2 regions of the Streptomyces shaanxiensis genome follow, and region 2 is predicted to be linked to the other one. Evidence: riboswitches for the same ligand, from Rfam matches in the RefSeq annotation. Region 2 holds a riboswitch; the other holds the start of a gene.
What was found. A riboswitch is a leader RNA that binds a small molecule or an ion and turns the genes downstream of it on or off. The one in region 2 is predicted to bind ZMP and ZTP.
Positions count from the first base shown of each region.

Region 1: linked by a shared signal. The riboswitch ahead of ABD932_RS35510 (bifunctional 5,10-methylenetetrahydrofolate dehydrogenase/5,10-methenyltetrahydrofolate cyclohydrolase) and the one ahead of ABD932_RS24945 (glycine hydroxymethyltransferase) in region 2 are both predicted to bind ZMP and ZTP.

Region 1 covers NZ_BAAAZY010000024.1:249,828-253,793, reverse strand. Annotated here, with positions in the region: gene ctaD (aa3-type cytochrome oxidase subunit I) at 1-505, opposite strand, end outside; gene ABD932_RS35520 (RNA polymerase sigma factor) at 611-1,144, shown strand; gene ABD932_RS35515 (CU044_5270 family protein) at 1,137-2,126, shown strand; gene ABD932_RS35510 (bifunctional 5,10-methylenetetrahydrofolate dehydrogenase/5,10-methenyltetrahydrofolate cyclohydrolase) at 2,127-2,975, opposite strand; ZMP/ZTP riboswitch at 2,998-3,081, opposite strand; gene ABD932_RS35505 (alanine--tRNA ligase-related protein) at 3,389-3,966, shown strand, end outside.
Region 2 covers NZ_BAAAZY010000012.1:426,526-430,491, reverse strand. Annotated here, with positions in the region: gene ABD932_RS24955 (hypothetical protein) at 1-42, shown strand, start outside; gene ABD932_RS24950 (hypothetical protein) at 243-920, shown strand; gene ABD932_RS24945 (glycine hydroxymethyltransferase) at 946-2,394, opposite strand; ZMP/ZTP riboswitch at 2,426-2,528, opposite strand; gene rocD (ornithine--oxo-acid transaminase) at 2,691-3,905, shown strand; gene ABD932_RS24935 (alpha/beta fold hydrolase) at 3,955-3,966, opposite strand, start outside.

The sequences.
Region 1 (3,966 bases), on a different contig from region 2:
CGAGGATGGTGCCGAAGCCGGAGAAGGCCAGGCCCATGATCCACATGTCCGCGCCCACACCGGGACTGCGGACCGCGTCGGACAGCGGGGCGTAGGCGAACCAGCCGAAGTCGGCCGCGCCCTGCGGGGTGAGGAAGCCGCCGACCGCGATGAGCGAGCCGAACAGGTACAGCCAGTAGGCGAACATGTTCAGCCGGGGGAAGGCCACGTCCGGCGCGCCGATCTGCAGCGGCATGATCCAGTTCGCGAAGCCGGCGAACAGCGGCGTCGCGAACATCAGCAGCATGATCGTGCCGTGCATCGTGAACGCCTGGTTGAACTGCTCGTTCGACATGATCTGCAGACCAGGACGGGCGAGCTCGGCGCGCATGAGCAGCGCCATCACGCCGCCGATCACGAAGAACGCGAACGACGTGACGAGGTACAGCGTTCCGATCGTCTTGTGGTCGGTGGTGGTCAGCCACTGGACGGCCCTGACCTTCTTGGCGTTTCTGATCGTCTTCACGCCCCGCCTGTGTCCGGCGTTCGACCGGAGGTCACACTCTGAGGACGCGACAAGAATCACGGAAGCGGGTGTGACGATCCGGCGGGTGCCGGACACGAACGGGACATGAGCAACGACGAGATCTTCGCCGCTGCCTATCGCGAGCACTACTGGGCGGTCAGCCGCTATGTCGCGCGGCGACTGGACGGGCGTACGAGTGAGGTCGAGGAAGTGGTGGCGGAGGTGTTCACCGTCGCCTGGCGGCGCCGGGACGACCTCCCGGCCGCCCCGCTGCCCTGGCTGTACGGCGTGGCACGCAACTGTCTGGCGAACGCGGTACGCGGCTACGGGCGCAGTCGGCGACTGGTCGACCGGCTCGGGAACGACGACACGGCGCACGGCCGGCACATCGAGGCCGGCCCCGGCGCCGAGTCACCCGGTGCCTGGGTGCACGACGCGCTCGCCCGCCTCTCCCCGGCCGACCAGGAGGTGCTGCGGCTGACGGCGTGGGAGGAGCTCGGTGTCGACGAGGTCGCCGTCGTGCTCGGCTGTGGCCGCCGGGCCGCGTCGATGCGGCTGCACCGGGCGCGGCGCCGGCTGAGAGCCGAGATCGACCGCATGAGTCCCACGACCCCGGCAAAGGAACACGGCCATGGCTGACGAACTCGACCTCCTGCGCGGCGCCAACCCGGTGCCGTCCGACGGCCCTCACTTCGGCGACGGGCCGCTCGACCACAACGCCGAACGGCACCTCGACCGGCTGCTGCACGAGCGCCCTTCCGACGCCCGCCGTGGGCCCCGGCTGCTGTGGGGCCTCGCCGCCACCGGCGTGGTCGCCGCGCTCGTGTCGGCGTTGCTGTTCACGGGCCAGACCACCGCGCCCGCCATCGCCGCCCCCCGCCCGCTGGTCGTGCGGGCCGACTCCACCCCCGTGTCCCTGAAGACCCTGGCCGAACGCGCGAGAGCCGACGCGCGGGACGGTGCGCCCGGGCTCCGCAAGGGCACGCACGTGCAGTCGTGGAGCATGGGCATGTCCGAGGACAAGCCGCCGATCACCCTCCCCGAGGAGCGCATCGTCCGCTGGAACGCCGACGACAGCCACACGGAGATCGTCGTGGCGACCGACCCGCGCCATCCGGGCCGGCCCGTCCTCGTCGAGGGGGGCGGCGAGCCGCGGGTCGTCGACGACGGCCACGTCCTCAGCAGGCGGACGTACCCGCCGAGTTGGAGCGACGCCCCGCCCAAGTCGCCGCCCCCGCACGACGCCGTAGAGCTGAGCGCCTATCTGGAAGAGGCGGTGCGTGCCTTCCTGTCGGACCACAGCGAGCCGCTGAGCACGTCCGAACTGCTGGATGCCACGAAGATCCTGCTGGACCACTGGACTCTCGGCGCCCGTGAGTCCGCTGTGCTCGCCGAACTCCTGGCGGACGCCGACGGGCTGCGCCCCGTCGGGCAGGTCAGGGACCGGCTGGGGAGGAGCGGGCAGGCGTACGTCTACGAGACGTCCGGCGCCCGCCACATGCTGATCATGGACCCCTCCGACGGCGCCGTCCTCGGCCTGGAGACGACCTTCACCAAGGCTGAGTCCGAGTACGGCGTCAAGGCCGGCGACGTGATGTCGTACAGCGCCTGGATGCGCTGATCACACCCCGAGCTGCCGGGCGGCGGCGTCCACGGTCTGCTCCAGCAGCGTGGCGATCGTCATCGGACCGACGCCGCCCGGCACCGGCGTGATCAGCGAGGCCCGCTTGACGGCGGAGTCGAAGTCGACGTCGCCGACGTTGCCGGGGCTGTACCCGGCGTCGATCACCACGGCGCCGGGCTTGACGTCCTGCCCCCGGATCAGCCGCGGGCGCCCCACCGCCGCGACGACGATGTCCGCCTCGCGGACGGCCGCCGACAGGTCCGTCGTACGGGAGTGGCAGTACGTCACCGTCGCGTCGCGCGCGAGCAGCAGCATGCCGGCCGGCTTGCCGAGGATCGCGCTGCGGCCGACGACCACGGCACGACGGCCCGCCGGATCGACACCGTACTCGTCGAGCAGCCGCATGATCCCGCCGGGCGTGCAGGACACGAACCCCGGCAGCCCGAAGCTCATCGTGGCGAAGGAGGCGAAGGTGACACCGTCGACGTCCTTCTCCGGCGCGATCGCCTCGAACGCGGCCCGCTCGTCGATGTGCGGGCCCATCGGGTGCTGGAGCAGGATGCCGTGCACACCGGGATCGGCCGACAACTCGCGCAGGGTGCCGACGAGTTGCTCGGTGGTGGTGTCGGCGGGCAGCGGCACATGGCGTGAGGTGATACCGGCCGTGCGGCACCGGTTCCGCTTCATCCGGACGTAGGTGACGGACGCGGGATCCTCGCCGACCAGTACGGTCGCGAGGCAGGGCGCGGTGCCGGTGCGTTCGGTGATGTCGGCCGCCCGCTTGGCGGTCTCCTCGACGATGCGCCGGGCGAGCGCGGTGCCGTCCATGAGTCTGGCCTGGGTCATGATCCACTCCTGGGCTGGGTGTCCGGTTCGCCCAGGCGCACGGCATCGACTCTGCGAGGCCGCTCCCCGGTGGTACTCCACCTCAGCGCCAGTCACGGCCCACGGCCACCATAGCGGAGGCTGTCCGCGGCCACGGAGGCTGCTCAGGCCACGCACGCTGTTCAAGGCTCGGGCCCGGAAAATCCCGGCGACGGCTCGGAGCCCGGCTGTTACCGTCGATTCCATGAAGGTCATCAGGCACACCCGCACCGCAGCCGCGCGAGCGACCAGCTCCCCGGCTGCCCACGCCTGATCCCACTTCTCCCGGCGGCCGGAAACGGACCGCCGGTGTGCGCGACCCTCATCCTCCTCGTCGCACTCTGTTCCGCGGCTCGTTCCGGTCGTCATGCCCCGACGACCCGAAGGAACCCGCGATGAACACCACGCCGACCACCGACCAGATCGTCCGCACCTTCACCGACTTCTTCCGCGAACGGGGCCACGAGCAGGTCACCGGCGGCACCCTCCTGCCGCCGCCCTCCGACCCGGTGCTGTTCACCACCTCGGGCATGCACTTGCTCACTCCCTATCTGGAAGGCCGCCCGCATCCCCTGGGACGGCGCCTGGTCAACGTCCAGCGCTGTCTGCGCACCAGCGACCTCGACGAGGTGGGCGACCCGACCCATCTGACGATGTTCGAGATGCTCGGCTCCTGGTCCTTGGGCGACTACGGCCATTCACAGAGCCTGCGTTGGGGACACGAGCTGCTGCGCGACGGATTCGGTGTCCCGCCGGAGCGGTTGTACGTCACCGTCTTCGGGGGAGACGACCAGGTCGGCCCCGACAGTGAATCGCTGCGCACCTGGCGGGAGTTGGGGCTGCCCGTCGAGCTGACTCGCGAGGAGAACTGGTGGTCCCACGGCCCCGTCGGCCTGTGCGGCCCCGATTCCGAGATCTTCGTCTGGACCGGTGATCCGGGCACGCCACCACAGGGCACCCCCACCACCGACCC
Region 2 (3,966 bases):
CGGGGTGAGCCAGGGCCGAGGCAGGAATTGCGGGACGTGTGAGGGCTGGCTCGGGAAGCCGATGCAGCTCGTCGCCGGCGGACGGCTGATGTGGGCCCATGTGAGCTGAGGTGGTCCGGGGTGGTCCGGCGTGGCCGGTATGGGACGTGATGGGGCTGATGGGACGTGGAGGGGGACGGATGAGGGCACTAGGCCGAAGGTGGATCAGAGAGGGAAGGACACGGCTCACCCGGCTCGTGCCGATGTCGGCTGCGCTGGTCCTCTCCGGGCTGTCCGGGACCCTGACGACCGCGGCGGCCGCGCCGACGCAGGGCCGGGACGTCCCAGACGTGGCGGTGGTCGTCGCGGGCGGGACGGGACGGACGGCGGCGTTGCGCTCCGGCGAGCCGGCCTTCGCCCGCCTGTGGCAGCTGTTGCAGCCGACGTACGTCGGAACGGAGCGGGTGTCGGAGGACTGGGCCGAGGGCCGTCATCCGCCTATGCGGATCACGGTGGTCTGGGGGCTGACGGGAGTCGGTGGCTGGCCGCAGACGGACCGGCCTCCGGGAGGGGATGTGGCCATCCAGCGGCAGGACCAGCTCTTCGTGGCCCAGGACGGCACCCCATGGGTGCGGTCGGATCTCGCGCCGGAGGTGGAGGACGACGACATCCGCTGGCACCGGGCGCCGCGCACCGTCTTCGAGCGGCTGGACCTGGCGAGGCTGCTCGGCGAGCCGGAGGACGGGCTCGTCGCGAACGCGACCGCAGGGGCCCGGCCCGGCTCCACGCTGGATGACGCCGGGTGGGCGGTGGCCGGGCTGGCCGCAGGGTTCGCGACAGGGATCGGCGGCACGTTGCTGATACGCCGCGCGGCGGCCCGGCCGGGAGCCGGACCGCCGCGGGAGGAACCACGTCAGGAGTTGATCGACCTGGACCTGTGAGGCCCTCAGTGAATCGTCGCGGGCCTCAGCCCAGGTCGATCTCCGGGTACAGCGGGAAGCCGGCCACGAGGTCGGTGGCGCGGTGGGAGATCTCGTCGGCGATCTTCGGGTCGAGCACGTGCTGGGCCTTGGAGGGCGCGCCCTTGCTGGTGGTGCCGGCCTCGGTGGTGGTGAGGACGCGGTCGATGAGGGCGGCGACCTCGTCCATCTCGGCGGTGCCCAGGCCACGGGTGGTCAGGGCGGGGGTGCCGATGCGGATACCGGAGGTGTACCAGGCGCCGTTCGGGTCGGCGGGGATGGCGTTGCGGTTGGTGACGATGCCGGACTCGAGGAGCGCGGCCTCTGCCTGACGGCCGGTGAGGCCGTAGGAGGAGGCGACGTCGATGAGGTTCAGGTGGTTGTCGGTGCCGCCGGTCACGAGGGTCGCGCCCCGGCGCATCAGGCCCTCGGCGAGCGCGCGGGAGTTGTCCACGATGCGCTGGGCGTAGTCCCGGAAGGAGGGCTGACGTGCTTCGGCGAGGGCGACGGCCTTGGCGGCCATGACGTGCGGGAGCGGGCCGCCGAGGACCATCGGGCAGCCGCGGTCGACCTGGTCCTTGAGGGAGTCGTCGCACAGGACCATGCCGCCGCGCGGGCCGCGCAGCGACTTGTGGGTGGTGGTCGTGACGATCTGGGCGTGCGGGACCGGGTCGAAGTCGCCGGTGAGGACCTTGCCAGCGACTAGACCCGCGAAGTGGGCCATGTCGACCATGAGCGTGGCGCCGACCTCGTCGGCGATCTCACGCATGATCCGGAAGTTCACGAGACGGGGGTAGGCGGAGTAGCCGGCGACGATGATCAGCGGCTTGAACTCGCGGGCGGAGGCGCGCAGCGCCTCGTAGTCGATGAGGCCCGTGGCGGGGTCGGTGCCGTAGGAGCGCTGGTCGAACATCTTGCCGGAGATGTTCGGGCGGAAGCCGTGGGTGAGGTGGCCGCCGGCGTCCAGGGACATGCCGAGCATGCGCTGGTTGCCGAAGGCGCGGCGCAGTTCCGCCCAGTCGGCCTCGGAGAGGTCGTTGACCTGGCGGACGCCGGCCTTCTCCAGGGCGGGGGCCTCGACGCGGGCGGCGAGGACGGCCCAGAAGGCGACGAGGTTGGCGTCGATGCCGGAGTGCGGCTGGACGTAGGCGTGGCGGGCGCCGAAGAGCTCCTTGGCGTGCTCGGCGGCGAGGGACTCGACGGTGTCGACGTTGCGACAGCCGGCGTAGAAGCGGCGGCCGACGGTGCCCTCGGCGTACTTGTCGCTGAACCAGTTGCCCATCGCGAGGAGGGTGGCCGGGGAGGCGTAGTTCTCGGAGGCGATCAGTTTGAGCATCTCGCGCTGGTCGGCGACCTCCTGGCCGATGGCGTCGGCCACGCGCGGCTCGACGGCGCGGATCACGTCGAGAGCGGCACGGAAGGCGGTGGACTCGGTGGAGAGGGGCTCGGCTGACATGGGGACCTCCGGACGTCGTGTGCAGCGTTCACGGTACGGCCCAGGCGCACGGCACTCGGTGCTGGACAACGGGGTCCAGTGGGCCGCTCCCCGATGGTCGGTCCCATCCCAGCGCGCCAGTCACGGCCCGTCGATCAGCCTACCGGGCGCGCCGACGGAGCATGGTCCCGCGTCCACCATGCGAGCAACGATAGGAAGGGGCCGCAAAACACTCGAACGGCCAGAAATGGACAGTGACCGCGAGCCTCGTGTCCGGCGGAGCGCGAGCCCCTCGTGGTGGCGGAACGGAGAGCCCCGTGAGTACGTCGAGCACGACCGAATCCCTGATCGCCGCGGCCGACGCGCACAGCGCGCACACCTATCACCCGTTGCCGGTCGTGGTGGCGACGGCGGACGGGGCCTGGATGACGGATGTGGAGGGGCGGCGGTATCTGGATCTGCTGGCCGGGTATTCGGCGCTCAACTTCGGGCACGGCAACCGGCGGATCGTGGAGGCGGCGAAGGCGCAGTTGGAGCGGGTGACGCTGACGTCGCGGGCGTTTCATCACGACCGGTTCGCTGCGTTCTGCGAGCAGCTCGCCGAGCTGTGCGGGATGGAGACGGTGCTGCCGATGAACACGGGGTCGGAGGCGGTGGAGACGGCGGTGAAGACCGCCCGGAAGTGGGGGTACCGGGTCAAGGGCGTGCCGGCGGAGATGGCGAAGGTCGTGGTCGCGGGGAACAACTTCCACGGCCGTACGACGACGATCATCAGCTTCTCCACCGACCCGGAGGCACGGGCGGACTTCGGCCCGTACACGCCGGGCTTCGAGATCGTGCCGTACGGGGATCTGACGGCGATGCGGGCGGCGTTGACGGAGAACACCGTGGCCGTGTTGCTGGAGCCCATCCAGGGCGAGGCGGGGGTCCTGGTTCCCCCGGAGGGCTATCTGCCAGCGGTGCGGGAGCTGACGCAGGAGCGGAATGTGCTCTTCGTGGCGGACGAGATCCAGTCGGGGCTCGGGCGCACGGGTCGTACGTTCGCGTGCGAGCACGAGGGTGTGGTGCCGGACATGTATGTGCTCGGGAAGGCGCTCGGGGGCGGGATCGTGCCGGTGTCGGCGGTGGTGTCCAGCGCGGCGGTGCTCGGGGTGTTCCGGCCCGGGGAGCATGGGTCGACCTTCGGCGGGAATCCGCTGGCCTGTGCGGTGGCGCTGGAGGTGATCGCGATGCTGCGGACGGGTGAGTTCCAGGCGCGGGCGGCGGAGCTGGGCGAGCATCTGCACCGGGAGCTGGGGGCGTTGACGGGGACCGGGCGGGTCACGGCGGTGCGCGGGCGCGGGTTGTGGGCGGGGATCGACATCGCCCGGACGTACGGCACCGGGCGGGAGGTGTCCGAGAAGCTGATGGAGCGGGGCGTGCTGGTGAAGGACACCCAGGGGGCGACGATCCGTATCTCGCCGCCCCTGGTGATCGGGAAGGAGGATCTGGACTGGGGGCTCGCCCAGTTGCGGGGTGTGCTCGGGGGGTGAGTCGGCCGTTCGCCCGCCGACCGCTTCAGTGGTGCGCGGTGTGCCGGCTTCAGCGGGGCGC